Regions from separate parts of the Streptomyces sp. NPDC056883 genome, predicted to be linked through region 1. Evidence: riboswitches for the same ligand, from Rfam matches in the RefSeq annotation. Region 1 holds a riboswitch; each other region holds the start of a gene.

Region 1 (10,177 bases):
GTCCGTCGCCCACGAGGACATCGACGAGCCCGTCTCGGTCCTGCGCGCGAAGTACCTGCCCGAGCTGGAACGGCTGCTGCCCGCCGCGCGCGGAGCCAAGGTGCGCGACTTCTTCGTCACCAGGGAGCGCACCGCGACCTTCGCACCCACCCCCGGTGTCGGACGGCTGCGTCCCGGCACGCGGACCGACACGCCGGGGCTTTACCTCGCCGGTGCGTGGACCGCGACGGGTTGGCCCGCGACCATGGAGAGCGCCGTCCGCAGCGGACTGACCGCGGCCCACGCCGCGCTCGTCCCGCTGGGCCGCCACCGCGAACACCCCTTGCAGGAGGCGGTATGACCACCACCGGCACCGCAGCACCACGCACCGCAGTACGTACAGGAACCAGAGGAGAGCCAGTGAACCCGGGGAATCCGGCCGTCGAGAACACGGACGCCAGTGCGGGCCCGGCCGGCGGGGAGAAGGCGGACACGCTCGCGCTCCTCGAACGAGGCCGTACGCTCTCGACGCCCGTGCTCCGCGCCGCCGTGGACCGGCTCGCCGCGCCCATGGACACCGTCGCCGCCTACCACTTCGGCTGGATCGACGCCTACGGCAACCCGGCGGACGGCGACGGCGGCAAAGCCGTCCGCCCCGCCCTCGCCCTGCTCTCGGCGGAGGCCGCCGGCGCCGCCGCCGAGGTCGGCATCCCCGGCGCCGTCGCGGTCGAACTCGTCCACAACTTCTCGCTGCTGCACGACGACCTGATGGACGGCGACGAGCAGCGCCGCCACCGCGACACGGTGTGGAAGGTCCACGGACCCGCCCTCGCGATCCTGGTCGGCGACGCCCTGTTCGCCCTGGCCAACGAGGTGCTGCTGGAGCTCGGCACGGTCGAGGCCGGCCGCGCGGCACGCCGCCTGACCACCGCGAGCCGCAAGCTCATCGACGGCCAGGCCCAGGACATCTCCTACGAGCACCGCGAGAGCGTCACCGTCGAAGAGTGCCTGGAGATGGAGGGCAACAAGACCGGTGCCCTGCTCGCCTGCGCGGTCTCCATCGGCGCCGTGCTCGGCGGCGCGGACGACCGTACGGCCGACAAGCTGGAGGAGTACGGCTACCACCTCGGCCTGGCCTTCCAGGCCGTCGACGACCTCCTCGGCATCTGGGGCGACCCGGAGTCCACCGGCAAGCAGACCTGGAGCGACCTGCGCCAGCGCAAGAAGTCGCTGCCCGTCGTCGCCGCCCTCGCCGCCGGCGGACCGGCCAGCGAGGAACTCACCGAGCTGCTCGCCGCCGACGCCAAGAGCAACGACTTCGAGAACTTCTCGGAGGAGGAGTTCGCGGCCCGCGCCGCGCTCATCGAGGCCGCCGGCGGCCGCCGGTGGACCGCCGACGAGGCGCGCCGCCAGTACGAGATCGCCATCAAGGCCCTCGACGACGTGGACATGGACCAGCGCGTGCGCGAGCAGCTCGTGGCGCTCGCCGACTTCGTCGTCGTGCGCAAGAGGTGATCGCCACCCGTACGCGCATATGAATCGCCAGTCGCCGGCCGGTACTGCCTGACCTCGGTACCGGCCGACGGCGCCCCCCAGTACAGCGGAGGACAGCAGAGGACACTGCACGCAAAGGGGAAGCCATGACTGCGACGACCGACGGCGGCGCCCATGCCTGCGGCGCCGACCCGGACGACACCGGGACCGTCCGCGAGACCATCGAGCGGGCCGTCCGCGATCTGCTCGAGCGGCAGGACGAGGCCGGCTGGTGGAAGGGCGACCTGGAGACCAACGTCACCATGGACGCCGAGGACCTGCTGCTGCGCCAGTTCCTCGGCATCAGGGACGAAGCCACCACCCGGGCCGCGGCCCTGTTCATCCGCGGCGAGCAACAGGACGACGGGACCTGGGCCACGTTCCACGGCGGCCCCTCCGACCTGTCCGCCACCATCGAGGCCTACGTGGCCCTGCGCCTCGCCGGAGACGACCCGGGCGCCCCGCACATGGCCCGCGCCTCGGCGTGGATCCGGGCCCACGGCGGAGTCGCGGGAGCCCGCGTCTTCACCCGCATCTGGCTGGCGCTGTTCGGCTGGTGGAGCTGGGACCACCTGCCCGAACTCCCGCCCGAACTGCTCTTCCTGCCGCCCTGGGTGCCGCTGAACATCTATGACTTCGGCTGCTGGGCCCGGCAGACGATCGTGCCCCTCACCGTGGTCTCCGCCCTGCGGCCGGTCCGCCCGGCCCCCTTCGCCCTGGACGAGCTGCACACCGACGCGCGGACCCCGTACCCGGACAGGAAGCTGGCGTCGATGGCCAGTTGGGACGGCGCGTTCCAGCGGATGGACAAGGCCCTGCACGTCTACCGCCGGTTCGCCCCGCGCCGGCTGCGCGCGGCGGCCATGGCGAGCGCCGGCCGCTGGATCGTGGAACGGCAGGAGAACGACGGCTGCTGGGGCGGCATCCAGCCGCCCGCCGTGTACTCCGTCATCGCCCTGCACCTGCTCGGATACGACCTCGGGCATCCGGTGATGCGGGCCGGACTGGAGTCCCTCGACCGGTTCACGGTGTGGCGGGCGGACGGCGCCCGCATGATCGAAGCCTGCCAGTCCCCGGTGTGGGACACCTGCCTGGCGGCCATCGCGCTGGCCGACGCGGGCCTGCGCCCCGACCACCCCGCCCTGGTCAAGGCCGCCGACTGGATGCTCGGCGAGGAGGTCGTCCGCAGCGGGGACTGGGCCGTGCGCCGGCCCGGACTGGCCCCGGGCGGCTGGGCGTTCGAGTTCCACAACGACAACTACCCCGACATCGACGACACCGCCGAGGTCGTCCTCGCCCTGCGCCGCGTCAAGCACCCCGACCCGGCACGGGTGGAAGGTGCCATCGCCCGGGGCGTGTCCTGGAACCTCGGCATGCAGTCGAAGAACGGCGCCTGGGGCGCCTTCGACGCCGACAACACCAGCCCCTACCCCAACAAGCTGCCCTTCTGCGACTTCGGCGAGGTCATCGACCCGCCCTCGGCCGACGTCACCGCCCACGTCGTCGAAATGCTCGCCGTCGAGGGCCGGGCGGGCGATGCGCGCACCCGGCGCGGCATCGCCTGGCTCCTCGCCGAACAGGACCCGAACGGCGGCTGGTTCGGCCGTTGGGGCACCAACTACGTCTACGGCACCGGGTCGGTGGTACCGGCGCTGACCGCCGCGGGCTTCGCCCCCTCGCACCCCGCGATCCGGCGGGCCGTGGACTGGCTGGAATCCGTACAGAACGAGGACGGGGGATGGGGCGAGGACCAGCGCTCCTACCAGGACCCGTCCTGGGCGGGGAAGGGTGCCTCGACCCCCTCGCAGACGGCGTGGGCGCTGATGGCCCTGCTGTCGGCGGGGGAGCGCGACGCGCCGTCCGTGCAGCGGGGGATCGGCCACCTCGTCTCCACCCAGCGCCCCGACGGCACCTGGGACGAGCCGTACTTCACCGGTACCGGATTCCCCTGGGACTTCTCCATCAACTACCACCTGTACCGCCAGGTCTTCCCGCTCACCGCCCTCGGCCGCTATCTCTACGGAGAACCGTTCGGCCCCGGCGGGCGGTACGTGGATCCGGCCGCCCTCCCGCACACCGCCCCGCTGCCCGGGGAGGCCTGATGACCGGCGGCCCCGCCGCGGCCGCCCCGCCGCCGCTGCTGATCGCCTGCGCCCTGCGCATCGAGCGGACCGCCCTGCGCAGCACCTCGTACCGCAGCGGCCGCGAGCGGGGCGCGCCCGAGCGGTACGAGGTCCTGCGCACCGGCATGGGCCCGCGCGCGGCCGAACGCGCCGTCGGCCGGAAGCTGGCCGAGCCGGAGCTGCACGGCGCCGCCGTGCTCGCCACCGGATTCTGCGCCGGGCTGCTGCCCGGCATGAGCCCCGGCGATCTGATCGTCGCCGAGGAGACCCGGGACCCGCGCGGCACGGTCGCCTGCGCGGGTACCGCCCTGCTCGCCGAGGCGCTGGCCCGGGCCGTTCCCGGCCGGACCGTACACCTCGGTGCACTGACCGGATCCGACCACGTCGTCCGGGGCCAGGAGCGCGCCCAGCTGCGCGCCGGCGGCGCCATCGGGGTCGACATGGAATCGGCCGCCACCCTCTGGGCCGCGACCCGGGACGGCAGCGCCCCGGGGGGCGCGGACCGTCCGGTTGCGGCCGTCCGGGTGATCGTGGACGCTCCGGAGCATGAGCTCGTCCGCATCGGCACCGTTCGCGGGGGAATATCGGCCTTTCGCGTACTGCGTGCCGTACTGCCCGCGTTTTATGAATGGCACCGTTCTTTGCTGCTCCCCAGGAGGTGAGCCAGATGGCCATGCCACTGCGACAGACCATCAGGGTCGGGACGTACCTGCTCGAACAGAAGCTCCGCAAGCGTGAGAAGTTCCCGCTGATCGTCGAGCTGGAACCGCTCTACGCCTGCAACCTGGCCTGCGAGGGGTGCGGGAAGATCCAGCACCCGGCCGGGGTGCTCAAGCAGCGCATGCCCGTGGCCCAGGCGGTGGGCGCCGTGCTGGAATCGGGCGCGCCCATGGTGTCCATCGCGGGCGGCGAGCCCTTGATGCACCCGCAGATCGACGAGATCGTGCGCCAGTTGGTGGCCAAGCGGAAGTACGTATTCCTCTGCACCAACGCCATGCTGCTCCGCAAGAAGATCGAGAAGTTCACGCCCTCCCCGTACTTCGCCTTCGCGGTCCACATCGACGGACTGCGCGAGCGCCACGACGAGTCGGTGGCGAAGGAAGGGGTCTTCGACGAGGCGGTCGCGGCCATCAAGGAGGCGAAGCGCCGCGGATTCCGGGTGACGACCAACTCCACGTTCTTCAACACCGACACCCCGCAGACCATCATCGAGGTCCTCAACTACCTCAATGACGATCTCCGGGTGGACGAGATGATGATCTCGCCGGCCTACGCCTACGAAAAGGCCCCCGACCAGGAGCACTTCCTCGGCGTCGAACAGACCCGCGAGCTCTTCAAGAAGGCTTTCGCCGGAGGCAACCGGCGGCGCTGGCGGCTCAACCACTCCCCGCTCTTCCTGGACTTCCTGGAAGGCAAAGCCGATTTCCCCTGCACCGCCTGGGCCATTCCGAATTACTCGCTCTTCGGATGGCAGCGCCCCTGCTATCTGATGAGCGACGGGTACGTGCCCACGTACCGGGAACTGATCGAGGAGACCGACTGGAGCAAGTACGGCCGCGGGAAGGACCCGCGCTGCGCGAACTGCATGGCGCACTGCGGGTACGAGCCCACGGCCGTCCTGGCCACCATGGGTTCGCTCAAGGAGTCGCTGCGGGCGGTCCGCGAGACCGTGGGGGGCGGGAACCGGGACGCGTCGGCATGACCGGCTTCGATCTCGGCGCCCTGCTGGCCGAGCGGGGTGGCGAGCGGTACGAACTGCACGCCCGCCACCTCAACCACCAGCTGCCGCGGATGCTGCACACCATCGGCTTCGACAAGGTCTACGTGCGGGCCGAGGGAGCCCACTTCTGGGATGCCGAGGGCAACGACTACCTGGACATGCTGGCCGGCTTCGGGGTGATGGGCCTGGGCCGCCACCACCCGGTGGTCAGGCAGGCCCTGCACGACGTGCTGGACGCCCAGCTCGCCGACCTCACCCGCTTCGACTGCCAGCCGCTGCCCGGACTGCTCGCCGAGAAGCTGCTCTCCCACAGTCCGCACCTGGACCGGGTCTTCTTCGGCAACAGCGGCACGGAGGCGGTGGAGACCGCCCTGAAGTTCGCCCGGTACGCCACCGGGCGGCCCAGGATCCTCTACTGCGACCACGCCTTCCACGGGCTCACGACGGGCTCGCTCTCGGTCAACGGCGAGGCCGGCTTCCGCGACGGCTTCGCGCCGCTGCTGCCGGACACCGGGATCGCGCTCGGGGACCTGGCCGCGCTGGAGCGGGAGCTGAAGAAGGGGGACGTGGCGGCCCTCGTCGTGGAGCCGATCCAGGGCAAGGGGGTGCTCGCCGCCCCGCCCGGATTCCTGCTCGCCGCGCAGGAGGCGCTGCACCGGCGGGGGGCGCTGCTGATCGCGGACGAGGTGCAGACCGGCCTCGGACGGACCGGCGACTTCTACGCCTACCAGCACGAGGCCGGGGTCGAGCCGGACCTGGTCTGCGTGGCCAAGGCCCTCTCCGGCGGCTACGTGCCCGTCGGCGCGACCCTGGGCAAGGACTGGATCTTCAAGAAGGTCTACTCCTCCATGGACCGGGTGCTCGTCCACTCCGCCAGCTTCGGCTCCAACGCGCAGGCGATGGCGGCCGGGCTCGCCGTCCTGTCCGTCATGGAGGACGAGCAGGTGGTGGCCCGCGCCCGCGCGATGGGCGACCTGCTGCGCGGCCGGCTCGCCGCGCTCGTGGACACGTACGAACTGCTCCACGAGGTACGGGGACGCGGGCTGATGATCGGCATCGAGTTCGGCCGGCCGTCCTCGCTGGGCCTGCGGAGCCGCTGGAGCATGCTGCAGGCGGCGCGCAAGGGGCTGTTCGCGCAGATGGTCGTGGTGCCGCTGCTGCAGAAGCACCGGATCCTCACGCAGGTCTCCGGCGACCACCTGGAAGTGATCAAGCTGATCCCGCCGCTGATCGTGGACGAGGCGGACGTCGACCGGTTCGTCGGCGCCTTCCGCGCGGTCATGGACGAGGCCCACGGCGGCGGCGCGCTGATGTGGGACTTCGGCCGGACGCTGGTGAGGCAGGCCGTCGCCAACCGCTGAACCGGCGGCCCGGCGGGCGGCGGCCCACCTCGTGGGGCGTCAGTCCAGCAGCCGGTCGCGGAGCCTGCCGAGGGTCTCGGGCGCGAGCCCGAGGCCCTCGGCGAGGTAACGCTCCACGCCGCCCCACTCCTCGTCGATGGCGTCGAAGGCCGTGGTCAGATACGGGGCGCGGGCGTCGAAGAGCGGGGCGAGCAGCTCCATCACCTCGGGGGCGCGGGCCTCGGGCGCATCGCTGCCCCGGCGGACCCGGTAACGGTTGTGCGGGGCGTTCGACTCCAGGTAGTCCGCGACGATCGCCTCCCGCTCGACGCCCAGCGCGAGCAGGGTGACGGCGATCGACAGGCCGGCCCGGTCCTTCCCGGCGGCGCAGTGCATGAGGGCCGGGACGCTGTCCTCGGCGAGCGCGTGCACCACCCGGCTGTGCTCGGCGGTACGGGTCCGGATCATCGTCCGGTACGAACGGGACATCCGCGCGGCGGCCTTACCCTCGCCCAGGAGCTCGCGGAGCTGCGCCAGTTCCCCGCCCCGGACCATCTTCCAGAACTCGCTGCCGTCGGCCGGATCCGACAGCGGGATGTTGACGTTGCGGACCCCCGGCAGCTCCACGTCCGGACCCTCCAGCGCGTGATCGGCGCCGTTGCGGAAGTCGAAGACGGTGTGCAGTCCGAGCGACCCGAGGAACTCTGCGTCGCTTTCGGTGGCATGCGCCAGATGTCCGCTTCGAAACAGTCGTCCCGACTTGACCTGTCGACCGTCCGTGGTCGGCAACCCGCCCACGTCGCGGAAGTTGCGCACTCCGGTCAGCGCCGGCTCCTGCGGCGCCGGATCGGTGTGGGGGCTCTGGGGTATCGGCTGGGTCACCGGGCTCCTCCGTGTCGTCGTCTCGTCGTCGTTGACGGTGTCCGAATTACGCTACTTGCGGGCAACTTGCCATAGCGAGAGGCGAGATCGGACGCGCCCCCGTGAGCCAGATCATACGGTGACGGTGAGTGCCTGATCACGAATGGCGAATTGCCTTGCGGGGGCGGTTGTTGAAGGTGCGGAATGGACGGAGGGTGACCGGAATTCCGGCGGCCCGTCATCTTCAAGATTCTGTTGGTGAATTCATGACTTGTTCCGTGCGGTCGTACTCGATTACGTTCGCGATCGATCCGGACGGACCGCCTAATCCTGCCGCCGACCGGAAACCGCACCCGACTATTCACGCGCGTGGCAGGAGCGGGGGAACCAGGTAAGCCGCTGTTCCGGATCTCCGGTCGAGATCTTTACAACGGGACAGCTCGGGGTGAAGCCGTACATGTGCTGTTCACCGGCACGAGGCGGCCGGACATCTCCAGTCCGAACCCGACAGCTCACCTCGCAGGCGTCGGAGAGGAATTCGACATGTCCGGAACGGGTAAGCACCGCCGTCCCAAGTCCCGCTCGATATCCCGCGGGTTCGCCGCCGCGGGCACCGGTGGCGCGGCCCTCGCGCTTCCGCTGCTCGGCGCCACCGGCGCCCACGCCGCGGGTGTCCCGGCCGCGGCGCCCGCCGCCGCTCCGGTCCAGGCCCCGCAGGTGGTGGCCGCGCAGGTGCCGGCAGCGCTCCAGGCCGCGCCGGCCGCCGCGCAGGCCGCCCCGACCGTCTACACCGTGGTGCCGGGCGACTACCTCTCCAAGATCGCCGAGCGTCAGCACCTCACCGGTGGCTGGGAGCAGCTCTACGCGGACAACCTCGAGGCCGTCGGCACGGACCCCTCGCTGATCCACCCGGGCCTCAGGCTCACGCTCGGCGCGAAGGGCTCGGCTCCGGCCGCGGCGGCCGAAACGCCGAAGCCGGCCAAGAAGTCCGCTTCCTCCGCTTCCTCCGCTCCTTCCACCATTTCCAGCGATTCATCGGATTCCTCCGATGAGGCCGCCGCGCCCGCGGCGCCCGCCCCCAAGGCGCCCGCCAAGCGGCAGACCGGCTCCACCTCGACCGGCTCCACCGCGACCGGCTTCGTCGCCCCGGTCGGCGGCGGCTTCTCCACCGCGTACAAGACCGCCGGCTCCATGTGGTCCAGCGGCTACCACACCGGGGTCGACTTCATCGCGAGCAGCGGCACCACCGTCAAGGCGGTCGGCGCCGGCACCGTGGTCTCCGCCGGGTGGAGCGGGTCGTACGGCAACGAGGTCGTCATCCGGCACGCCGACGGCAAGTACAGCCAGTACGCGCACCTCTCCCAGCTGTCCGTCTCGTCCGGCCAGAGCGTCACCGGCGGCCAGAGCATCGGCCTCTCCGGCTCCACGGGCAACTCGACCGGCCCGCACCTGCACTTCGAGATCCGCACCGGGCCCTCGTACGGCTCGGACATCGACCCGCTGGCCTACCTCCGGTCGAAGGGCGTCAGCATCTGAATCCGGGGCGTTGTCGGAGGTGCCGGTTAGGCTGCCCGTTCCGACAGGGGACGGGACGGTCGTGGCATGAAGGTCAGCGCAAGGGAGCTCAACCGCTCCACCCTCGCACGGCAGTTGCTGCTGCGGCGCGAGGCGATGGGCGTCGGTGACGCGGTCCGCCGGGTGGTCGCCCTGCAGGCGCAGCACGCCGCCTCGCCCTACCTCGCGCTGTGGAACCGACTCGCCGGTTTCGACCCGGCCGACCTCGACGCCGCCTTCACGGGGCGCGAGGTCGTCAAGTCGACGCTGATGCGGCTGACCCTGCACGCCGTGCACGCGGAGGACTACCCGCCCTTCCGGGAGGCCGTCCAGCCGTCCGTACGGGCCGCCCGGCTCGGGACCCGTTTCACGGACTCGGGGCTCACGCCCGAGGACGCCGACGCGCTCGTCCCGCAGCTGCTGGACTTCGCCGACCGGCCCCGTACGACGGCCGAGTGCGAGGCCTGGCTCGGACAGCGGCTGGGGGCGGCGCCGCAGCCCGGAGCGTGGTGGGGGCTGCGCCAGTACGCGCCGCTGCTGCACGCACCCACCGCCGCGCCGTGGTCGTTCGGGGAACGTCCGTCGTACGTCGCGCCCCCGAGCCGGCCGCGCACGGTACCGGCGGACCCGGAGGCGTCCGAGGAGTCCTTGCGGGCGCTGGTCCTGCGCTATCTGGAGGGGTTCGGGCCGGCGTCGGTGGCGGACGTGGCGCAGTTCTCCCTGGTCCAGCGGGCCAGGATCCGCCAGGCGCTGCGCGCTCTGGAGCTCTCCGGAAGGCTCGACCGGCTGACGGGTCCGGACGGCGAGGAGCTGTTCGACGTCCCGGGCGCACCGCGCCCGGAGGAGGACACGCCCGCGCCGCCCCGGCTGATGGCCATGTGGGACAGCGTGCTGCTGGCCTACGCCGACCGGAGCCGCGTCGTCCCGCCGGAGTACCGCAAGCTCGTCGCACGGATGAACGGCGACACCCTGGCGACCCTGCTGGTCGACGGCCGCGTCGCCGGGGTGTGGCGCCCGGCCGCCACCGGCATCGAGGCGACCGCCTTCCACCCCCTGCCGGAGGAGGT
Region 2 (10,177 bases), on a different contig from region 1:
CCCAGCGGGGTCGAGGCCTGGCTCGTCACCCGGTACTCCGACGCCCGCCAGGCCCTCGCCGACCAGCGGCTCAGCAAGAACCCGGCCCACCACGAGGGCTCCGCGCACGCCAAGGGCCGGACCGGGATCCCCGGGGAGCGCAAGGCGGAGCTGATGACCCACCTCCTCAACATCGACCCGCCGGACCACACCCGGCTGCGCCGGCTGGTGTCGAAGGCGTTCACCCCGCGCAGGGTCGCCGAGTTCACTCCGAGGGTGCAGGAACTGACCGACCACCTCATCGACCAGTTCTGTGAGAAGGGGGAGGCCGACCTCATCCACGAGTTCGCCTTCCCGCTCCCCATCTACGCCATCTGCGAGATGCTCGGTGTACCGCGAGAGGACCAGGACGACTTCCGCGACTGGGCGGGCATGATGATCCGGCACGGCGGCGGGCCGCGCGGCGGGGTGGCCCGGTCGGTGAAGCAGATGCGCACCTATCTCGGGGAGCTCATCCACCGCAAGCGCGACGACCTCGGCGACGACCTGATCTCCGATCTGATCCGGGCCAGCGACCACGGTGACCACCTGACGGAGGCCGAGGCCACCGCGATGGCCTTCATCCTCTTGTTCGCGGGGTTCGAAACCACGGTCAACCTCATCGGCAACGGGATCCACTCCCTCTTCATGAACCCGGAGCAGCGCGAACGCCTCCAGCTCTCCCTCGCCGCCGGCGAGAGCGGGCTGCTGGCCACCGGCGTGGAGGAGCTGCTGCGCTACGACGGCCCCGTGGAGCTGGCCACCTGGCGGTTCGCCACCGAACCCTTCGCCCTCGGCGGCCAGGACATCGCGGCCGGGGATCCGGTGCTGGTGGTCCTGGCGGCTGCCGACCGGGACCCCGAACGGTTCGACGAGCCGGACACCCTGGACCTCTCCCGGACCGACAACCAGCACCTCGGATACGGGCACGGCATCCACTACTGCCTGGGCGCCCCGCTCGCCCGGCTCGAAGGGCAGACCGCGCTCGCGACCCTGCTGACGCGGCTTCCCGATCTGGAGCTGGCCGTGGACCCCGGGGAGCTGCGCTGGCGTGGTGGGCTCATCATGCGGGGGCTGCGGACGCTGCCGGTCCGCTTCTCGGCCGAATCCATCGCCCAAAACACCTGAAACCGGCCTGACCTGAAGTCAGTTGGCTGCCCAAACTTGTGACAGGCGTTCGAAGGCCGCTAGGTTCTGCCGTTACCCCGCCGTTATGCGAAAGGTGCAGCCTCATGCGTTCCGGGAACGGCCGCCACAGACGCCCCCGACAAGTGCCCGCACTTGTCGTCACCGCCGGAGTCACCGGCACCGCACTCGCCCTGCCGCTGCTCGCGGCCACCGGCGCGAGCGCCGCGGAGACCTCCACATGGGACAAGGTCGCCGAGTGCGAGAGCGGTGGCACGTGGAGTGCCAACTTCGGCGGCGGCACCTACGGCGGGCTGCAGTTCAGCCAGGAGCAGTGGAAGAACGCGGGCGGGCTCGACTTCGCCGAGCGCGCCGACCTCGCCAGCCGCTCCCAGCAGATCGCCGTGGCCGAACGGGTCCTGGCTTCCCAGGGCCCCCAGGCATGGCCGCTGTGCGGCGTGCCGGCCGGTCTGACGCAGGACGCGCCCGCCGCCGTGGTCGACCCGGGTCTGCCCAGCGGTTCCGGATCCGCCGCCCCCGCCCCGTCCCGCCCGGACGACTCCGTGCCCCACACCGGCTCGGGCAAGCCGTCCACGGACTTCGGTGCGCCGACGCCGAACAGCCCGTCTCCGGCGGCCCCGTCGGAGACGCCGCTGCCCGACTATCCGATCGGCGTGCCCGGCGAACTGCCCGTCATGCCCGCGCCGGACCTCCAGACGCCGCCTCCCGGCCTCCCGGGCGACCCGACGGCCCCCACGAACCCCCTGGACCCCACTGCCCCGGTGGGCCCCATCACCCCGGTGGACCCCACGACTCCGGCACCGCCGTCCGTGGACCCGACCGTGCCGGTGGACCCGACGGCTCCCGTGACCCCGTCGGGTCCGGGGGACGCCACGAACCCGATAAACCCGGGCAATCCAGTGAGCCCCGGCAATTCGGCGAACCCGGTCATTCCGGCCAACCCGGTTGATCCCGCGGCCCCGACGGCTCCGGCCGCACCCGGCGATTCCGCTTCCCCGAGCGCTCCGGCGACCCCCGGTGCGACCGAGGGCAGCGGCAAGCACCGCGGCCAGGCCGCGGTCGAGACGCCCGCCACACCTGATGCCGCGTCGGACCCGACGTACACCGTGAAGGAAGGCGACAGCCTCATCGCGATCGCGGACGCCAACGGAGTGAAGGGCGGCTGGAAGGGTCTCTACGAGGCCAACGAGCAGGTCATCGGCGGAGATGCAGACCTGATCAAGCCCGGTCAGAACCTGGATCTAACGCATCAATAGGGGCACTTAAGGCGTCCGGAACCAGCTGATTGTCCGTTTTCTGTAAGTGAGACATGTGTCTCTTCAGGTCAACTGGCGTGTCCGGCCCGGACGGTTCCGCAAACCCCGCCCTCACCTGCGCAAACGTCCTTCCGGAGAGCGCAAGTAGGCACCGTTTCCCCCCGATGTCCCTCGTTGAACATCGGGGGGAGACCTGTCTACCTTCTGAATCGCTCGCCACCGCGGGCTCCTTCGACCGCATCGCCGAATCCTGCCGGCGGACGAAGGGAACACTCGTCGCGTAAAGCGCCGAAGGCAGGAGCGGGGGAACCAAGGTAGGCGCCGGAACCGGCCGTTGAGAGACGGTCACGGAACCGGCTAGGGGTTAAGCCAAGCGCTAGGTCGCTCGGCCGGGCACTCACTCGCCCGAACCCGACAGCTCACCTCGTAGGCGTCGGTGAGGAGAACTCCATGCTGCTTTCGGGCAAGGGCAAGCACCGTCGCGGCTCCAAGGCCGTCCGCATCGTCACGCTCGCCGGTGTCGCCGGTGTCGCCGTGGCCGCGCCGCTGATGGCCGCGGGCACCGCTTCCGCCGCGACCGCCGGTGAATGGGACCGCGTCGCCGCGTGCGAGTCCGGTGGCAACTGGTCCATCAACACGGGCAACGGCTACTACGGCGGCCTGCAGTTCTCGTCCTCCACGTGGGCCGCGTACGGCGGCAAGGCGTACGCCGCGCAGGCCAACCAGGCCTCCAAGTCGCAGCAGATAGCCATCGCCGAGAAGGTCCTCAAGGGCCAGGGCAAGGGCGCCTGGCCGTCCTGTGGCGTGGGCCTGTCGAACTCCTCCTACAACGGTGGCTCGGCGGAGACCCCCTCCAAGCCGAAGACCCAGCCGAAGCCGGCGCCGAAGCAGGAGAAGAAGGCCGAGCCGAAGAAGGAGTCCAAGCGCGTCGAGGCTCCGACCACCCGCTCCGAGCGTCCGGCCGCCGCTGCCGCGCCGAAGATCGAGGCCCCCAAGACGGGCAACGGCTCCTACGAGGTCAAGTCCGGCGACACGCTGGGTGCGATCGCCGACGCGAACAAGGTGTCCGGCGGCTGGGAGAAGCTCTTCGAGCTGAACAAGGACATCGTCTCGGACGCCGACCTGATCTACCCGGGTCAGAAGCTGAACCTCGGCTGAATCCCGGTCGAAAGCTCTGAGAACGGCCGCGGCCGTTTTCGCGACGCGCAGTAGTTCCGGCGCGTAGTTCCACCACGCAAATCCACCGCCCGGCGCGCAACCCCCTTCGCGCCGGGCGGTGCTGTGTGCGGGTGCTTCCGGCCTGACGGACCCTCCGAATCACTGATGATCAAGGGCCCTATGTCCTGTAAGAGGGGCATTCAGGCCCTTTTTCGTCCCAGGACCCGGGCGGTCGGCTGGCCGAGTGCCCGGAGGCGGTTAGGCTCTAAGCGGCAAGGCCATCCCACGGCCTGACATGCCACCGCACACCCAGCGTCACATCCCAGAAGGAGATGCTCGTGCCGTCCATCGACGTCGTCGTAGCCCGGGAAATCCTGGACTCCCGAGGCAACCCCACGGTCGAGGTCGAGGTGGGCCTCGACGATGGCAGCACCGGCCGTGCTGCAGTCCCGTCCGGCGCCTCCACCGGAGCGTTCGAAGCCGTAGAGCTCCGCGACGGTGACCCCAACCGCTACATGGGCAAGGGCGTCGAGAAGGCGGTCCTCGCCGTCATCGAGCAGCTCGGCCCGGAGCTCGTCGGCTACGACGCCACCGAGCAGCGCCTGATCGACCAGGCGATGATCGACCTGGACGCCACCGAGAACAAGGGTTCCCTCGGCGCCAACGCCATCCTCGGTGTCTCCCTCGCCGTCGCGCACGCCGCGTCCGAGGCCTCCGACCTCCCGCTCTTCCGCTACCTCGGCGGTCCGAACGCGCACCTGCTGCCCGTTCCGATGATGAACATCCTGAACGGTGGGTCGCACGCCGACTCCAACGTCGACATCCAGGAGTTCATGATCGCCCCGATCGGCGCGGAGTCCTTCTCCGAGGCCCTTCGCTGGGGTGCCGAGGTCTACCACACCCTCAAGAAGGTCCTGCACACCAAGGGCCTCTCCACCGGTCTGGGCGACGAGGGCGGCTTCGCGCCGAACCTCGAGTCGAACCGCGCCGCGCTCGACCTCATCGTCGAGGCCATCAAGCAGGCCGGCTACGTCCCGGGCACCCAGATCGCGCTCGCGCTCGACGTCGCCGCGTCCGAGTTCTACAAGGACGGCAACTACGAGTTCGAGGGCAAGTCCCGCTCGGCCGCCGAGATGACCGACTACTACGCCGAGCTCGTCGAGGCGTACCCGCTGGTCTCCATCGAGGACCCGCTGTTCGAGGACGACTGGGAGGGCTGGAAGACCCTCACCGACCGTCTGGGCTCCAAGGTCCAGATCGTCGGCGACGACCTCTTCGTCACCAACCCCGAGCGTCTCGCCCGCGGCATCGAAGAGGGCTCGGCGAACGCCCTGCTCGTCAAGGTGAACCAGATCGGTTCGCTGACCGAGACCCTGGACGCCGTCGAGATGGCCCAGCGCAACGGCTTCAAGTGCATGATGTCGCACCGTTCCGGTGAGACCGAGGACGTCACCATCGCCGACCTCGCGGTCGCCGTGAACTGCGGCCAGATCAAGACCGGCGCCCCGGCCCGCTCGGACCGCGTCGCCAAGTACAACCAGCTGCTGCGCATCGAGGAGATCCTCGACGACGCCGCGGTGTACGCGGGCCGCAGCGCGTTCCCGCGCTTCAAGGGCTGATCAGTCCTTTAGGGCGCAAGCCTCCCTACGTCCCCGCACTCGGTCCCGTACCGTGTGCGGGGACGTAGTGCGTCGTGTGCATATAGGGGAGGCGGATCAATGGCCGGGAACCGGGACCGGTTCGCCACGTTCTCGACCGCGACCAGGCTCAAGCAGCTCGGTGAGCGGACCGCGGCGCACGTGTACCGCTCGCAGTCCCGCCGGCAGGTCCGCCGCAGCCGGCTCACCGGCCGGGCCGCCCTGCTCGTCCTCGTCCTCTGTACCCTGGTCGTCGCGCTCGCGTATCCGATGCGCCAGTACGTCTCCCAGCGCTCGGAGATCGCGAAGCAGCAGAAGGACGCCGTCTCCGCACGGGACCGGCTGGAACGGCTGCGCGACGAGAAGGCCCGCTGGCAGGACAACGCGTACGCCGAGCAGCAGGCGCGCAAGCACCTGCACTTCGTCCGGCCGGGGGAGATCAGCTACATCATGACCGACCCCGGAGCCGCCGCGGGAGAGCAGCGCCGCAGCGGACAGGCCGCCACCGACCGGCCCTGGTACTCCAACGTCTGGGACGGCGTCGACAAGGCCGACCGCCCGGGCGACTGAGTCCCACCCATCCACGAGAACGAAAAGACTTCCTCCAGGCATGCAGACGCCCCCGCCCCAGACCGACCGGACCGAGCCGACCGCCGCCGACATCGAGGCGTTCGAACAGCAGCTCGGCCGCCCCCCGCGCGGGCTCCGCGCCATCGCGCACCGCTGCCCCTGCGGGCAGCCGGACGTGGTGGAGACCGCCCCGCGGCTCCCCGACGGCACCCCCTTCCCGACGCTGTACTACTTGACCTGCCCGCGGGCCGCCGGTGCGATCGGCACGCTGGAGGCCAACGGCGTGATGAAGGAGATGCAGGCCCGCCTCGCCGTGGACCCGGAGCTGGCCGCCGCCTACCGGGCCGCGCACGAGGACTACATCACCCGCCGCGACGCCATCGAGGTGCTCCAGGGCTTCCCGAGCGCCGGCGGCATGCCGGACCGGGTGAAGTGCCTGCACGTGCTGGTCGGCCACTCCCTGGCCGCGGGCCCGGGCGTGAACCCGTTCGGCGACGAGGCCCTGGCGATGCTGCCCGAGTGGTGGGCCAAGGGCGCCTGCGTCACCCCGTGCGGGGAGAAGAAGGCCGAGGCGACGAAGGCCGAGGAGACGAAGGCCGAAGAGAAGAAGGCCGAAGGGGACGCCGCGGCGGAGGCGGGCGCGTGACCCGCGTCGCGGCCGTCGACTGCGGTACGAACTCCATCCGGCTCCTCGTCGCCGACCTCGACCCCGCCACCGGCGAGCTGATCGAGCTGGACCGCCGGATGATCGTCGTCCGGCTCGGCCAGGGCGTCGACAAGACCGGCCGGCTGGCTCCGGAGGCGCTCGAGCGCACCTTCGCGGCCTGCCGCGAGTACGCGGCGGTCATCAAGGAGCTCGGCGCCGAGCGGGTGCGCTTCGTGGCGACCTCGGCCTCCCGGGACGCCGAGAACCGCGACGACTTCGTCCGGGGGGTCCTGGACATCCTGGGCGTCGAGCCCGAGGTGATCAGCGGGGACCAGGAGGCCGAGTTCTCCTTCACCGGTGCCACCGGCGAGCTGACCGGCCGCACCGACCTGGAGCGGCCCTTCCTGGTGGTGGACATCGGCGGCGGCTCCACGGAGTTCGTGGTCGGCACCGAACACGTCCGGGCGGCCCGCTCCGTCGACGTGGGCTGTGTCCGGATGACCGAGCGCCACCTGACGGTGGACGGGGTCGTCACCGACCCGCCGACCGCGGAGCAGATCGCCGCGATACGGGCCGACATCGAGGCCGGGCTGGACCTGGCCTCCGAGACGGTTCCGCTGGCCGAGGCGCGCACCCTGGTGGGCCTGGCCGGGTCGGTGACCACGGTCGCAGCGATCGCGCTGGGCCTGGAGGCGTACGACTCGTCGCGGATCCACCACTCCCGGATCCCGTACGAGACGGTCCGCGAGGTCAGCGAGCGGATGCTGACGCTGACGCACGCCGAGCGCGCGGCCATCCCGGTGATGCACCCGGGACGGGTCGACGTGATCGGCGCGGGCGCCCTGGTCCTGCTGGCGATCATGGAGCGGGTCGGCGCCTCGGAGGTCGTGGTCTCGGAGCACGACATCCTCGACGGAATCGCCTGGTCCATCGCCTGACGGCCCACGCGCACGCACGGCACGGTGCCCCCGGCGGATCCATCCCGCCGGGGGCACCGTCCTGTGCGCGGGCTCCTACGCGTCCAGCCGGACCGGCATCAGGAGCGAGAAGGTCTCCTCGTCGTCGGGGCGGCGGACCACCACGGGGGCCTTGGGGGCGCCGAGCTCCAGGACCAGCCGGTCGCGGTTCCCGGCGGCGAGGGCGTCCAGCAGGAACGCGCGGTTCAGGCCGACGTTGGCCGGGTCGTCGTCCTCGTCGCCGCAGAGGGACACCTGCGACGCCTGAGACGCCTGCGACACCTCGTCCGCGCCGGTCACCTTGAGCACGCTGACGTCGCCGGTCGCGCCGTCCTGCTCGCGTTCGGCCGGGCGGACGGGACCCGTTTCCAGGGCCTCGCGCAAGGCCGGCACGTCGACGAGGACCCGGCGCCCCGCGGGCAGGCTGACGAGGCGGCGGTAGTCGGGGAACTCGTGGCCCAGGCAGCGGCCGGCCGCCTGGCGGTCCGCCGTCTCCGTCTCCAGGGCCACGCGGTCGCCGTCCACGGTGAGCAGGACCGGTGCGTCCTCGCTCAGCAGCGCCCGCATCGCGTCCGCGAGCGGGGCGGGTACGAGGAGCTGCAGGCGGGGGCCGGTGTGTCCGGTGGCCCCGGCGCGCGCGACGGCCAGGCGGTACCGGTCGGTGGCCACCACGCGCAGCGCCCCGCCCTCGATGTCGAACAGGATGCCGCCGAGGACCGGCAGCTCGGGGTCGGCGGAGACGGCGAACCGGACCGCGTCCAGGGCGGCGGCCAGCTCGGGTCCGGACACGGTGAGCCGGGCCGTCGGGGTGGTGGCGCGGGGCGTGCTCGCGGACGCGCCGTTGGACGCGCCGATGGACGTGATCATGGGGTTCTCCCTGCGTTCGAGTAGTGCGCGGACCGCGGAGAGCTCGCTGCGTGCATCGGACAGGCCCCGTTCGAGCCGGTGCAGGTGCGCCCGGAGCAGGCCGCGCACCAGATCGGTGTCCTGGCCGGCCCAGCCGGCCAGGACGAGCCGGATGTCCGCCAGGGGCATCCCGGTCCGCCGGAGCCGGGCCAGCAGCCGGGCCTCCTCGACCTGCTCGGGCCCGTACCAGCGGTACCCGCTCGCCGGGTCGACCAGGACGGGCACCAGCACGCCGGCCCCGTCGTAGAACCGCAGGGCACTCACGCTCAGGCCGCTGTCGCCGGCGGTCTCGCCGATACTGCGCATCTCGTTCTCCACGCCCCGCACACTGGTCCCTCGACCAGGTCGAGGGTCAACAGCAGGGGTCGACAGTAGGGGTCCACGGGGCTCTCGGAGGGTCGTTCGGGGGCCTTAGGTCCCGTCGTCCACATGAACTTCGTGAAGTTCTTCACAAGGAAAAGATGCCTATGAGGGGTCTGGAGGAGCCTTTTGGGCGAGTCCGGAGCCTCCGGGGCCTTCTTTTTGCTCGCGTTCGTGCGATTGCCGGACCTCGCGCACCTCTGGCGGTAGGTATCCACGAAGGCGGTGGTCTACTCCGGTTAAGGGCTTGGAGGCCAGTTCAGGACTGGTGTTCAACGACTCCCGTTACACCCTGGTTCCCGCTCCGCGCCATGACCTCGATCACGTGGGCGGCGGAGTGTAGCAGAGGGGCCCGAGGTCCTTGTGAAGGGGCTCACGAGCGTCACCCCTGAGGGTGCTGGATACTCGTTCCATGAGCACCACGGAGCGTCCCAGGATCCTCGTTGTAGGAGGTGGGTACGTAGGCCTGTACGCAGCCAAGCGCATCATGAAGAAGATGCGTTACGGCGAGGCGACCGTCACGGTCGTCGACCCGCGCTCGTACATGACCTACCAGCCCTTCCTCCCCGAAGTGGCCGCAGGCAGCATCTCGCCTCGGCACGTCGTCGTACCTCTGCGACGCGTGCTTCCGAAGGCTGAGGTCCTCACCGGCCGTGTCACGAACATCGACCAGGACCGCAAGGTCGCCGTCGTCACGCCGCTGGTCGGCGAGGCGTACGAGCTGCCCTTCGACTACCTGGTGATCGCGCTCGGCGCCATCTCCCGCACCTTCCCGATCCCCGGCCTCGCCGAACAGGGCATCGGCATGAAGGGCGTGGAAGAGGGCATCGGCCTGCGCAACCACGTACTCGAGCAGCTCGACAAGGCCGAGTCCACGACGGACGAGGACGTCCGCCGCAAGGCGCTCACCTTCGTCTTCGTCGGCGGCGGCTTCGCCGGCGCCGAGACGATCGGCGAGGTCGAGGACATGGCCCGCGACGCCGCGAAGTACTACACCAGCATCAAGCGCGAGGACATGCGCTTCATCCTGGTCGACGCGGCCGACAAGATCCTCCCCGAGGTCGGGCCCAAGCTCGGCACCTGGGGCAAGGAGCACCTCGAGTCGCGCGGCATCGAGATCTACCTGAACACCTCCATGGACTCCTGCGTGGACGGCCACGTGGTGCTGAAGAACGGCCTCGAGGTCGACTCCAACACCCTCGTGTGGACCGCCGGCGTCAAGCCCAACCCGGTGCTGGCCCGCTACGGCCTGCCGCTGGGCCCCCGCGGCCACGTGGACGCCGAGCCGACCCTCCAGGTCAAGGGCACGGACTACATCTGGACCGCCGGCGACAACGCCCAGGTGCCCGACCTCGCCGCCCGCAAGGCCGGCGTGGAGAACGCCTGGTGCCCGCCGAACGCCCAGCACGCGCTGCGCCAGGCCAAGGTCCTCGGCGACAACGTCATCTCGGGCATGCGGGGCTTCCCGCAGACCGAGTACTCGCACTCCAACAAGGGTGCGGTGGCGGGCCTCGGCCTCCACAA
Region 3 (10,177 bases), on a different contig from region 1:
GCGAGGAGGTCGTCGAGGAGGTTCCGGCCCGCGCGCTGATGGCGGCCTACCGGCTCCCGCACGACGGCACCCGCGAGTGCGACGCCGCCGACGTGGCGCTGACCGTCCTGGGCAGCGGCGAGTCCTCCCGGCTCCACAACCGCCTGGTGCGCCGCGACCAGAGCGCCGTCGCGGCCGGCTTCGGCATGCTGCGCCTCGCCGGCGCACCCTCGCTGGGCTGGCTGGACGTCAAGACCTCCAGCGGCGTCGAGGTGCCCGCCATCGAGGCGGCCGTCGACGAGGAGCTCGCGCGGTTCGCCGCCGAGGGCCCGACGGCCGAGGAGATGGAGCGCGCGCAGGCCCAGCTGGAGCGCGAATGGCTGGACCGGCTGAGCACGGTGGCCGGCCGCGCCGACGAACTGTGCCGCTTCGCGGTGCTGTTCGGCGACCCGCAGCTCGCTCTGACCGCCGTCCAGCGCGTCCTCGACGTCACCGCCGAGGAAGTGCAGGCCGTGGCCGCTGCCCGACTGCGCCCCGACAACCGGGCGGTGCTCGTCTACGAGCCGATCGCCGCGGACGAGCACGACGAGCACGCAGAGAACGACGAGAACGAAGGGGCGGAGCAGTGAGCGACACCGCAGCCGACACCGCAGCCGTCACGATGACCTTCCACCCGCGCCCCGAGGCCGGCGAGCCGCAGCCGTGGGCCTTCCCGGCCCCCGAGCGCGGGGTCCTGGCCAACGGCCTGACCCTGCTGCGCTGCCACCGCCCGGGCCAGCAGGTGGTCGCGGTCGAGATCAACCTCGCCGCCCCGCTCGACGCGGAGCCCGAGGGCCTCGACGGCGTGGCCACCATCATGGTGCGCGCCCTGTCCGAGGGCACCGACAAGCGCTCCGCCGAGGAGTTCGCCGCCGAGCTGGAGCGCTGCGGCGCCACCCTCGACGCGCACGCCGACCACCCGGGCCTGCGGGTCTCCTTGGAGGTCCCGGCGTCCCGCCTGCACAAGGCGCTGGGGCTGGTCGCCGAGGCGCTGCGCACGCCGGCCTTCGCCGACGCCGAGGTCGACCGCCTGGTGCGCAACCGGCTCGACGAGATCCCGCACGAGAGCGCCAACCCGCAGCGCCGCGCCGCCAAGCAGCTCTCCAAGGAGCTCTTCCCGGCCACCCTGCGGATGTCGCGCCCGCGTCAGGGCACCGAGGAGACGGTCGCCCGCATCGACTCCGCGGCCGTACGGGCCTTCTACGAGGCCCACGTGCGCCCCGCGACCGCCACCGCGGTGGTCGTGGGCGACCTGACCGGCATCGACCTGGACGCCGTCCTGGCCGACACCCTGGGCGCGTGGACCGGTGACACCACCGCCCCGCGTCCGGTCCCGCCGATCACCGCCGACGACACGGGCCGCGTGGTCATCGTGGACCGGCCCGGCGCGGTCCAGACGCAGCTGCTGATCGGCCGCATCGGCGCGGACCGGCACGACCGGGTCTGGGCGCCCCAGGTGCTCGGTACGTACTGCCTCGGCGGCACGCTCACCTCCCGGCTGGACAAGGTGCTGCGCGAGGAGAAGGGGTACACGTACGGCGTGCGCGCCTTCGGCCAGGTGCTGCGCTCCACCGCCGACGGCAAGGGCGCCTCGATGCTCGCCATCAGCGGCTCGGTGGACACCCCCAACACCGGCCCGGCCCTGGACGACCTCTGGACGGTGCTGCGCACCCTCGCGCAGGGCGGCCTGACCGACGCCGAACGGGACGTGGCCGTGCAGAACTTGGTGGGGGTGGCCCCGCTGAAGTTCGAGACGGCCGCTTCCGTCGCAGGCACGCTCGCCGACCAGGTCGAGCAGGAGCTGCCGGACGACTACCAGGCGCAGTTGTACGCGCGGCTCGCCGAAACCGGGACGGTGGAGGCCACTTCGGCGGTCGTCAACGCCTTCCCGGTGGACCGTCTGGTCACGGTCCTGGTCGGCGACGCCTCGCAGATCGAGGAGCCGGTGCGGGCCCTCGGGATCGGCGAAGTGACCGTGGTCACCAACTGATCGTCAGTTGATCTCCGGCGGGCCGTCAACTGGCCCGCCATTCAAGGGGCTCCGGCGGCTTGTCCGCCGGGGTCCCTTTTGTCCTTTATCTGGCCTTTAGTGGTGTGGTTGCTTGTATGTGGTGTGGCGTACGCAACAAAAAGGCGTGTCTGTTTGGCGATTGACTGATGATCCGCCTAGCGTCGGCCGTGCTGTCCGTCAGTTGTAACCGCCGCGTCCGCGGCACCGGGCAGCGATCGCCGAGTCCCCGTCAGGCGCGAGCCTGGGGAGCCGGGGACCCACTTGTGTCCCTGGGGTGAATCGGACCGCCTCGCAAGAGGGGGCCCGTAGGAGACCTTCCTGCTCCGAACCCGTCAGCTAACCCGGTAGGCGAGAGGGAAGGAAAGGATCAACCCCTTCATGGCGTTTGGCAGTCGTGCCGCCGGTTCCGGTTCCGGCAAGCACCGTGGTTCGAGTCGTCTCAGCCGCAGGACCGCCGGCTACGCCGGCATAGCCGCCCTCGCCACCACTGGTGTCGTCGGCTCCCTGGCCGGTCCCGCGTTCGCCGCGGACCACAGCCCCTCCATCGAGGACACCGGCACCCTCAACACCATCGTGGTGGCCGACGAGCTCGCCGGTGACGTCGAGGCCCAGGCCCAGTCCCAGCAGCGGGCCGCCGAGGCCGCCGCCGCCAAGGCGCAGGCCGAGGCCGACGCCAAGCAGCGGGCCGCCGAGGCCAAGGCGCAGGCCGAAGCCCAGGCCAAGGCCGAGCGCGAGGCCGCCGAGCGCGCCGCCCGCGAAGAGGAGCGCAAGCGCCTCAACACCTTCGTTTCCCCGCTCGACGACACCTACGTCAGCACCCAGTACCACGCGGGTGGCGGCATGTGGTCCTCCGGCAGCCACACCGGCATCGACTTCCACGCCGCCTCCGGCACCGAGGTGCACGCCGTGGGCCTCGGCACCGTGGTCGAGGCTGGCTACGGCGGCGCGTACGGCAACAACGTCGTCATCAAGCACGCCGACGGCACGTACACCCAGTACGGCCACATGTCCTCGCTGAGCGTCTCCGTCGGCCAGCAGGTCACCCCGGGCCAGAAGATCGGCCTGTCGGGCTCCACGGGCAACTCCAGCGGCCCGCACCTGCACTTCGAGGCCCGCACCGGCGCCGACTACGGTACGGACATCAACCCGGTCACGTACCTGCGCTCGCACGGCGTCACCGTCTGACCCGCTGCGCTCCGCAGCACACGTCTTCCGCGAAGGCCCCGGCTCTTTGAGAGCCGGGGCCTTCGTCGTGCCGAGTGTCCAGTGCCGGGTACTTCGCGCTGCGCGATGTGTGAATGTTTCGTATTTCCGGCCGTCCTCGGAAATTATCGTGTGTTGCAATAGAGTCGCAACGCGCACAGCCATACGAAAAAGGCGGAGGTCCGGTCTTGCGTATTCCCGCGCACACGGTATGCACAGCGATCCGCGACGACATCGTCTCCGGGGTGTTCGGGCCCGGCGCCCGGCTGACCGAGGAGGTGCTGGCCCGCCGGTACGGGGTCTCGCGCGTCCCGGTGCGCGAGGCGCTGCGCACGCTGGAGTCCGAGGGGTTCGTGACCACCCGCCGGCACGCGGGTGCCTGCGTGGCCGAGCCGACCGAACAGGAGGCCGCCGACCTCCTGGAGCTGCGGATGCTCCTGGAGCCCCTCGCGGCCGCCCGGGCGGCCCGGCGGCGCAGCGAGGCCCACCTCAAGGTGCTGCGCGGCCTGGTCAGGCTGGGCCAGGAGCGGGCCAGGAGGGGGCAGGGAGAGGACCTGCGGTCCCTGGGCGGCTGGTTCCACGAGACGCTCTCCCAGGCCTCGGGCAGTCCCGGGCTCATCGCACTGCTCACCCAGATGCGCCACAAGGTGGCCTGGATGTACGTGGTGGAGGCCCCGGTGCGGCCCGTGGAGTCCTGGGTGGAGCACGGCGCGATCGTGGACGCGGTGGCCCGGGGTGATGCCGAGCGGGCGCGGGCGCTGACCGCGGCGCACGTGGACCGGGCGGCGGGGGCCCACCGGATGCGCGTGAGGACTTTGCAACCTGCCGTAAACACGGCAAGCGTTCCGCATTAACAAACGCCGTATACAAAGGAGGGATATCCGGGCCGGATAATTCGGCTCGCGTGCCCGGCGTCTCGCACGTTATTCCTGCCTGAATTCCGGCCGCCGGAATGGGGTGCGCCGGAATGGAGTGCGCCGCAATGGCGGCGCAGGTATGTCCGGCCGGACTCCCGTGCGGAAAGCAGCGAAGCCGTTGCCCTCGACCGTGGTGGTCGGGGGCAACGGCTTCGTCGTGCAAGTGCAGCAAGTCCTGCGGGTCGAACCCGAAGGGGTCAGACGGTCTCGGGGAGCTCCTCGAGGCCCTCGGCGACCAGCTTCGCGAGGCGGTCCAGTGCGGCCTCGGCGCCGTCGGCCTCGGACGAGAGGACGATCTCCTCGCCGCCCTGGGCGCCCAGGCCCAGGACCGCCAGCATGGAGGCGGCGTTGACGGGGTCGCCGCCGGCCTTCGCGATGGTCACCGGGACGCCGGAAGCGGTCGTCGCGCGGACGAAGATCGAGGCGGGACGAGCGTGCAGGCCCTCGGCCCAGCCGACGTTGACGCGGCGCTCTGCCATGGTGATGCCCTTCAGGTTCTTACGGGTTGTCTAGACCAGTCTCTCACGGCGTCCGGAATGGTCGAACCGACCTTCGGCCCGACTTTCCCGCCGTTCGACCTACCCCAGCTTGCCCTTATTCGAGCCAGCTTGCCCGATGCGCCGCGCCCAGGCCACTCGAAGCGTTCGAGCCTTAAGGTGACCCCATGACGACCGCGTCCGACCCCTCGTACCCGGATCACTGGGAAGCCGACGTCGTCCTTCGGGACGGCGGCACCGCCCGGATCCGGCCCATCACCACCGACGACGCGGGCCGGCTCGTCAGCTTCTACGAGCAGGTCTCGGACGAGTCCAAGTACTACCGGTTCTTCGCTCCCTACCCCCGGCTCTCCGACCGCGACGTGCACCGCTTCACGCACCACGACTACGTGGACCGGGTCGGCCTCGCCGCGACGATCGGCGGCGAGTTCATCGCCACCGTCCGCTACGACCGGATCGGCGCCGACGGCCGCTCGGCCACCGGGCCCTCCGACGAGGCCGAGGTCGCCTTCCTCGTCCAGGACGCCCACCAGGGACGCGGAGTCGCCTCCGCCCTGCTCGAACACATCGGCGCGGTGGCCCGCGAACGCGGGATCCGCCGCTTCGCGGCCGAGGTGCTGCCGGCCAACAGCAAGATGATCAAGGTGTTCACCGACGCCGGCTACCAGCAGAAGCGCAGCTTCGAAGACGGCTCCGTCCACCTCACCCTCGACCTCGAACCGACCGCCGAGTCCCTCGCCGTCCAGCGCGCCCGCGAACAGCGTGCCGAGGCCCGCTCCGTCCAGCGGCTGCTGTCCCCCGGCTCGGTGGCGGTGATCGGCGTCAGCCGCTCCCTCGCGGGCGTGGGCGCGGCGGCCCTGCGCAACCTGCGCGACAGCGGCTTCCACGGCCACCTCTACGCCGTCAACGAGGCGGTCACCCGGGATCTGCTCGACGGCGTACGGGCCTACCCCACGCTCGGCGCCGTCGGCGCCCCGGTCGACCTCGCCGTCATCGCGGTCCCGGCGGACCGGGTCCCGGACGCGGTGGCCGCCTGCGGTGAACACGGGGTGCAGGGGCTGGTCGTGCTGTCCGCCGGATACGGGGAGAGCGGGCCCGAGGGCATGGCCCGCCAGCGCGAACTGGTGCGCCAGGTGCGCTCGTACGGGATGCGGCTGATCGGACCGAACGCCTTCGGGGTGATCAACACGGCCCCCGAGGTGGAGCTGAACGCCTCCCTGGCCCCCGCTCCGGCCCCCGCGCGGGGAAGGGTCGGCCTCTTCACCCAGTCCGGGGCGATCGGCATCGCGCTGCTCTCCGGGCTGCTCCGGCGCGGGGAGGGGCTGTCCTCCTTCGTCTCCGCCGGGAACCGGGCCGACGTCTCCGGGAACGACATCCTCCAGTACTGGTACGACGACGAGGCGACCGACGTCGCGCTCATGTACCTGGAGACCCTGGGCAACCCGAGGAAGTTCACCCGGCTCGCCCGGCGCACCGCGGCCGTCAAGCCCGTGGTCGTCGCCAAGGGAGGCCGGCACACCCCGGCCGGACACGTGGTCCCCGGCACCCGGCTGCCCGAGGCGACGGTCTCGGAGCTGCTGCGGCAGGCCGGCGTCATCCGGGTCGACACGGTGACCGAGCTGGTGGACGTCGGCCTGCTGCTGGCCTCGCAGCCCGTACCGGCCGGCCCGCGGGTGGCCATCCTCGGCAACTCCGAATCGCTCGGGGTCCTCACCTACGACGCCTGCCTGACCGAGGGGCTGCGGCCGCTGCCGCCGCTCGACCTGACCACGGCCGCCTCGCCGGAGGACTTCCGTACGGCCGTCTCCGCCGCGCTGGCCTCGCCGGACACCGACGCCGTCGTCGTCACCGCGATCCCCTGGGTGAGCGAGCACGCGCTCGCCGACGACCTGGCGGAGGCCCTGCGGGCGGCCGCCGCCGCGCACCCCGGCAAGCCGGTGGCGGTGGTCCACGTGGAGCTGGGCGCCCTCGCGGAGGCGCTCTCCGCGGCCACGGCGCCGACCGCCGCGACGGACCTCGCGGACGCACTGCCCGCCACGCTGCCGACGCCCGCGACGGCTCTGGCAGCCCTGGGCTCCGGGTCCGCCTCCGACGCGGTGTCCGCCTCCGATGCCGCGCCCGCCTCCGACGCCGTGCCCGCCTCCGACGCCGAGCCCGAGGCCGTGCCCGCCGCCGCGGCGGCGCCCTTCCGGCCGGAGCCGGCAGCCGAGGGTGCGGGGAGCGCGGCCGTGCCCGCTCCCGGAACCGCCCGGATCCCGAGCTATCCCGCCGCCGAGCGGGCCGTCAAGGCCGTCGCCGAAGCCGTGCGGTACGGACAGTGGCGCCGGGGCGTCGCCGAGGTCGGGCAGGTGCCCGAGTTCGAGGACATCGACGAGAGCGGGGCCGCCGGGCAGCTCTCCCGCCTGCTGGCCGGTGTGGGGGAGGAGGAGGTGGCCACCCTGGACGACCCCGATGCCCGCGAGCTGCTCGCCCGCTACGGGATCCGGGTGCTCTCCACGCTCCCGGCCCCCAGCGCCGACGCCGCGGTCCGCGCCGCCCGGGTCCTCGGCTACCCCGTGGCGCTCAAGACCACCGCCCCGCACCTGCGCCACCGCGCCGACCTCGGCGGGGTCCGCCTCGACCTCACCACCGAGGCCGAGCTGCGCCGCTCGTACGAGGAGCTCACCCACGCGCTGGGCAAACCGCAGGAGCTGCTCCCCGTGGTCCAGTCGATGGTCCCGCGGGGCGTCGACACCGTCATCCGCTCCGTCATCGACCCCGCCGCCGGCGCCGTCCTGTCCTTCGGGCTCTCCGGGGTCGCCTCCGAACTCCTCGGCGACACCGCCCACCGGCTGGTTCCCGCCACGGACAAGGACGCGGCGAGCCTGATCCGCTCGATCCGCACCGCCCCGCTGCTCTTCGGCTGGCGCGGCAGCGACCCCGTGGACACCCCCGCCCTGGAGGAACTGCTCCTGCGCCTCTCCCGCCTCGTCGACGACCACCCCGAGGTCGTCGGCGTCGCCCTGGAGCCCGTCGTCGTCGCCACCGAGGGCCTGTCCGTGCTCAGCGCGACGGTCCGCGTCGCCCACCCGCCCGCCCGCGGAGACCTCGGCCCGCGGACCCTGCCCAGCTACTGAGGTCCGGCGGGCACCAGGGCGGCCGAGGTGCCCCTTACGGGCCTTAGGATGGACCTCATGGCGAAATCCGGTACGACGACCCAGGGGCTGCGCACGGCGATCGAGCGCAGCGGCTACTACCCGGCCCTCGTGGCCGAGGCCGTGGAGGCCGCGGTGGGCGGCGAGCCGATTTCGTCGTACCTGGTCCACCAGGAGACGACCTTCGACTCCAACGAGGTGCGCCGGCACGTCACCGTGCTGGTCCTGACCGGCAACCGCTTCATCGTCAGCCACACCGACGAGCAGGCCGCCGACGCCGGTTCCCCGTCGCCGTACGCGACCACCTCCACCGAGTCGGTCAAGCTGGCCAGCATCTCCTCCGTGGTGCTCAGCCGCGTCGTGGCCAACCCGGAGTCCTACACCCCGGGCACGCTGCCCCGCGAGGTCGTCCTGACCATCGGCTGGGGCGCGGTCTCGCGCATCGACCTGGAGCCCGCCGCCTGCGGCGACGCCAACTGCGACGCCGACCACGGCTACACCGGCAACTCCACCGCCGACGACCTCAGCCTGCGCGTCAGCGAGGCCGGCGACGGTCCCGAGGCGGTCCGCCAGACCCTGGTCTTCGCGCAGGCACTCAGCGAAGCGACCGCGGCCACCTCCACCCCCGCCCGCTGATGGCGTACTCCGCCGCGCAGAGCTGGCAGGACGAGCCCGAGCTGCTGGACCTGGCAGGCGCCCCGGTGCCGCACTACGGCACCGGCTCGCTCGCCGACCTGCTGCCCACCCTCGTGGCCGGCCAGGGCGTACCCGGCTTCGAGGCCTCCATCGCCGAGCTGACCCCGGCCGACCGGAACTGCGTGTTCCTGGTCGACGGCATGGGCTGGGAGCAGATCAAGGCCCACCCGGACGAGGCCCCGTACCTCACCTCGCTGCTCGGCAGCTCGCGCGGCGGCACCGGCCGCCCGATCACCGCGGGCTTCCCGGCGACCACCGCCACCTCGCTGGCCTCCGTCGGCACCGGCCTGCCGCCCGCGCGGCACGGCCTGCCCGGCTACACCGTGCGCAATCCGGCCACCGGCGAACTGATGAACCAGCTCCGCTGGCACCCGTGGACCTCGCCCAAGCCCTGGCAGCCGTACCCGACCGTCTTCCAGCAGGCGGACGCGGCCGGAGTGGCCACGGCGCAGGTGTCCTCGCCCGCCTTCCAGACCACCCCGCTCACCAAGGTCGCGCTGAGCGGCGGCACCTTCCTCGGCCGGATGACCGGCGAGGAGCGCATGGACCTCGCGGCCGAGCGCCTCGGGGCGGGCGACCGCTCCCTGGTCTACACGTACTACAGCGAGCTCGACGGGGCCGGCCACCGGCACGGCGTCGACTCCGACGCCTGGCGCGGCCAGCTGATGTACGTGGACCGCCTCGTCCAGCGCCTGGCCGAGCAACTCCCGCCGCGCACGGCCCTCTACGTGACGGCCGACCACGGCATGGTGGACGTCCCCTTCGACGAGGACTCCCGCATCGACTACGACGACGACTGGGAACTCGGCGCGGGCGTGGCCCTGCTGGGCGGCGAGGGCCGGGCCCGGCACGTGTACGCCGTACCGGGCGCCGAGGCCGACGTGCTGACCGTCTGGCGCGAGGTGCTCGGTGACCGCTTCTGGGTCGCGAGCCGCGCGGAAGCCCTGGACCTGGGCTGGTTCGGGGCGCCGGGCGCATGCGACGAGCGGGTCCTGGGCCGCATCGGCGACGTGATCGCGGCCGCCCAGGCAGACGTGGCGATCACCGCCTCGCGGGCCGAGCCCAACGAGTCGGCCCTCGCGGGCATGCACGGCTCGATGACCCCGGCCGAGCAGCTCGTCCCGCTGCTCGAAATCCGCTCCTGACGCTCCCGCCGCCGCCCCGCCTCCCCTCACCCTCCCTTCGAAAGGCGCTGTACTCCCCATGCCCGAGCTGGTGTTCTTCTCCGGAACGATGGACTGCGGAAAGAGCACGCTGGCGCTCCAGATCGCCCACAACCGCGATGCGCGGGGCCTGCAGGGCGTGATCTTCACCCGTGACGACCGGGCGGGGGAGGGCAAGCTCTCGTCCCGTCTGGGTCTGGTGACGGAGGCGGTCGAGGCGCCGGAGGGCATGGACCTGTACGCGTACCTCGTCGCCCAGCTGTCGGCGGGCGGCAGAGTGGACTACGTGATCGTGGACGAGGCCCAGTTCCTGGCGCCTGTCCAGATCGACCAGCTGGCGCGCATCGTGGACGACCTCGACATGGACGTCTTCGCCTTCGGCATTACTACGGACTTCCGTACGAAGCTCTTCCCCGGCTCGCAGCGCCTGATCGAGCTGGCGGACCGCTTGGAGCAGCTCCAGGTGGAGGCCCTGTGCTGGTGCGGGGCCCGTGCCACGCACAATGCCCGCACGGTGGGCGGGGAGATGGTGGTCGAG

Evidence for each region. A riboswitch is a leader RNA that binds a small molecule or an ion and turns the genes downstream of it on or off. The one in region 1 is predicted to bind cyclic di-AMP.
Region 2: it holds a riboswitch for cyclic di-AMP, as region 1 does, so the genes downstream of both, ACFRU2_RS37760 (transglycosylase family protein) here and ACFRU2_RS18075 (peptidoglycan DD-metalloendopeptidase family protein) in region 1, are expected to answer to the same signal.
Region 3: it holds a riboswitch for cyclic di-AMP, as region 1 does, so the genes downstream of both, ACFRU2_RS19445 (M23 family metallopeptidase) here and ACFRU2_RS18075 (peptidoglycan DD-metalloendopeptidase family protein) in region 1, are expected to answer to the same signal.

The regions. Positions count from the first base shown of each region.
Region 1 is NZ_JBHUBS010000006.1:259,182-269,358, reverse strand. It holds gene hpnE (hydroxysqualene dehydroxylase HpnE) at 1-340, shown strand, start outside; gene ACFRU2_RS18105 (polyprenyl synthetase family protein) at 400-1,494, shown strand; gene shc (squalene--hopene cyclase) at 1,620-3,614, shown strand; gene ACFRU2_RS18095 (1-hydroxy-2-methyl-2-butenyl 4-diphosphate reductase) at 3,614-4,297, shown strand; gene hpnH (adenosyl-hopene transferase HpnH) at 4,303-5,337, shown strand; gene ACFRU2_RS18085 (aspartate aminotransferase family protein) at 5,334-6,716, shown strand; gene ACFRU2_RS18080 (tyrosine-protein phosphatase) at 6,756-7,577, opposite strand; cyclic di-AMP (ydaO/yuaA leader) riboswitch at 7,901-8,095, shown strand; gene ACFRU2_RS18075 (peptidoglycan DD-metalloendopeptidase family protein) at 8,100-9,092, shown strand; gene ACFRU2_RS18070 (winged helix DNA-binding domain-containing protein) at 9,159-10,177, shown strand, end outside.
Region 2 is NZ_JBHUBS010000025.1:18,158-28,334, reverse strand. It holds gene ACFRU2_RS37770 (cytochrome P450) at 1-1,146, shown strand, start outside; gene ACFRU2_RS37765 (transglycosylase family protein) at 1,290-2,420, shown strand; cyclic di-AMP (ydaO/yuaA leader) riboswitch at 2,697-2,868, shown strand; gene ACFRU2_RS37760 (transglycosylase family protein) at 2,871-3,578, shown strand; gene eno (phosphopyruvate hydratase) at 3,911-5,197, shown strand; gene ACFRU2_RS37750 (septum formation initiator family protein) at 5,297-5,785, shown strand; gene ACFRU2_RS37745 (DUF501 domain-containing protein) at 5,826-6,431, shown strand; gene ACFRU2_RS37740 (exopolyphosphatase) at 6,428-7,369, shown strand; gene ACFRU2_RS37735 (MerR family transcriptional regulator) at 7,445-8,599, opposite strand; gene ACFRU2_RS37730 (NAD(P)/FAD-dependent oxidoreductase) at 9,066-10,177, shown strand, end outside.
Region 3 is NZ_JBHUBS010000007.1:134,207-144,383, forward strand. It holds gene ACFRU2_RS19435 (M16 family metallopeptidase) at 1-608, shown strand, start outside; gene ACFRU2_RS19440 (M16 family metallopeptidase) at 641-2,008, shown strand; cyclic di-AMP (ydaO/yuaA leader) riboswitch at 2,236-2,395, shown strand; gene ACFRU2_RS19445 (M23 family metallopeptidase) at 2,408-3,214, shown strand; gene ACFRU2_RS19450 (GntR family transcriptional regulator) at 3,421-4,086, shown strand; gene ACFRU2_RS19455 (HPr family phosphocarrier protein) at 4,347-4,628, opposite strand; gene ACFRU2_RS19460 (GNAT family N-acetyltransferase) at 4,814-7,762, shown strand; gene ACFRU2_RS19465 (DUF5998 family protein) at 7,820-8,416, shown strand; gene ACFRU2_RS19470 (alkaline phosphatase family protein) at 8,416-9,621, shown strand; gene ACFRU2_RS19475 (thymidine kinase) at 9,680-10,177, shown strand, end outside.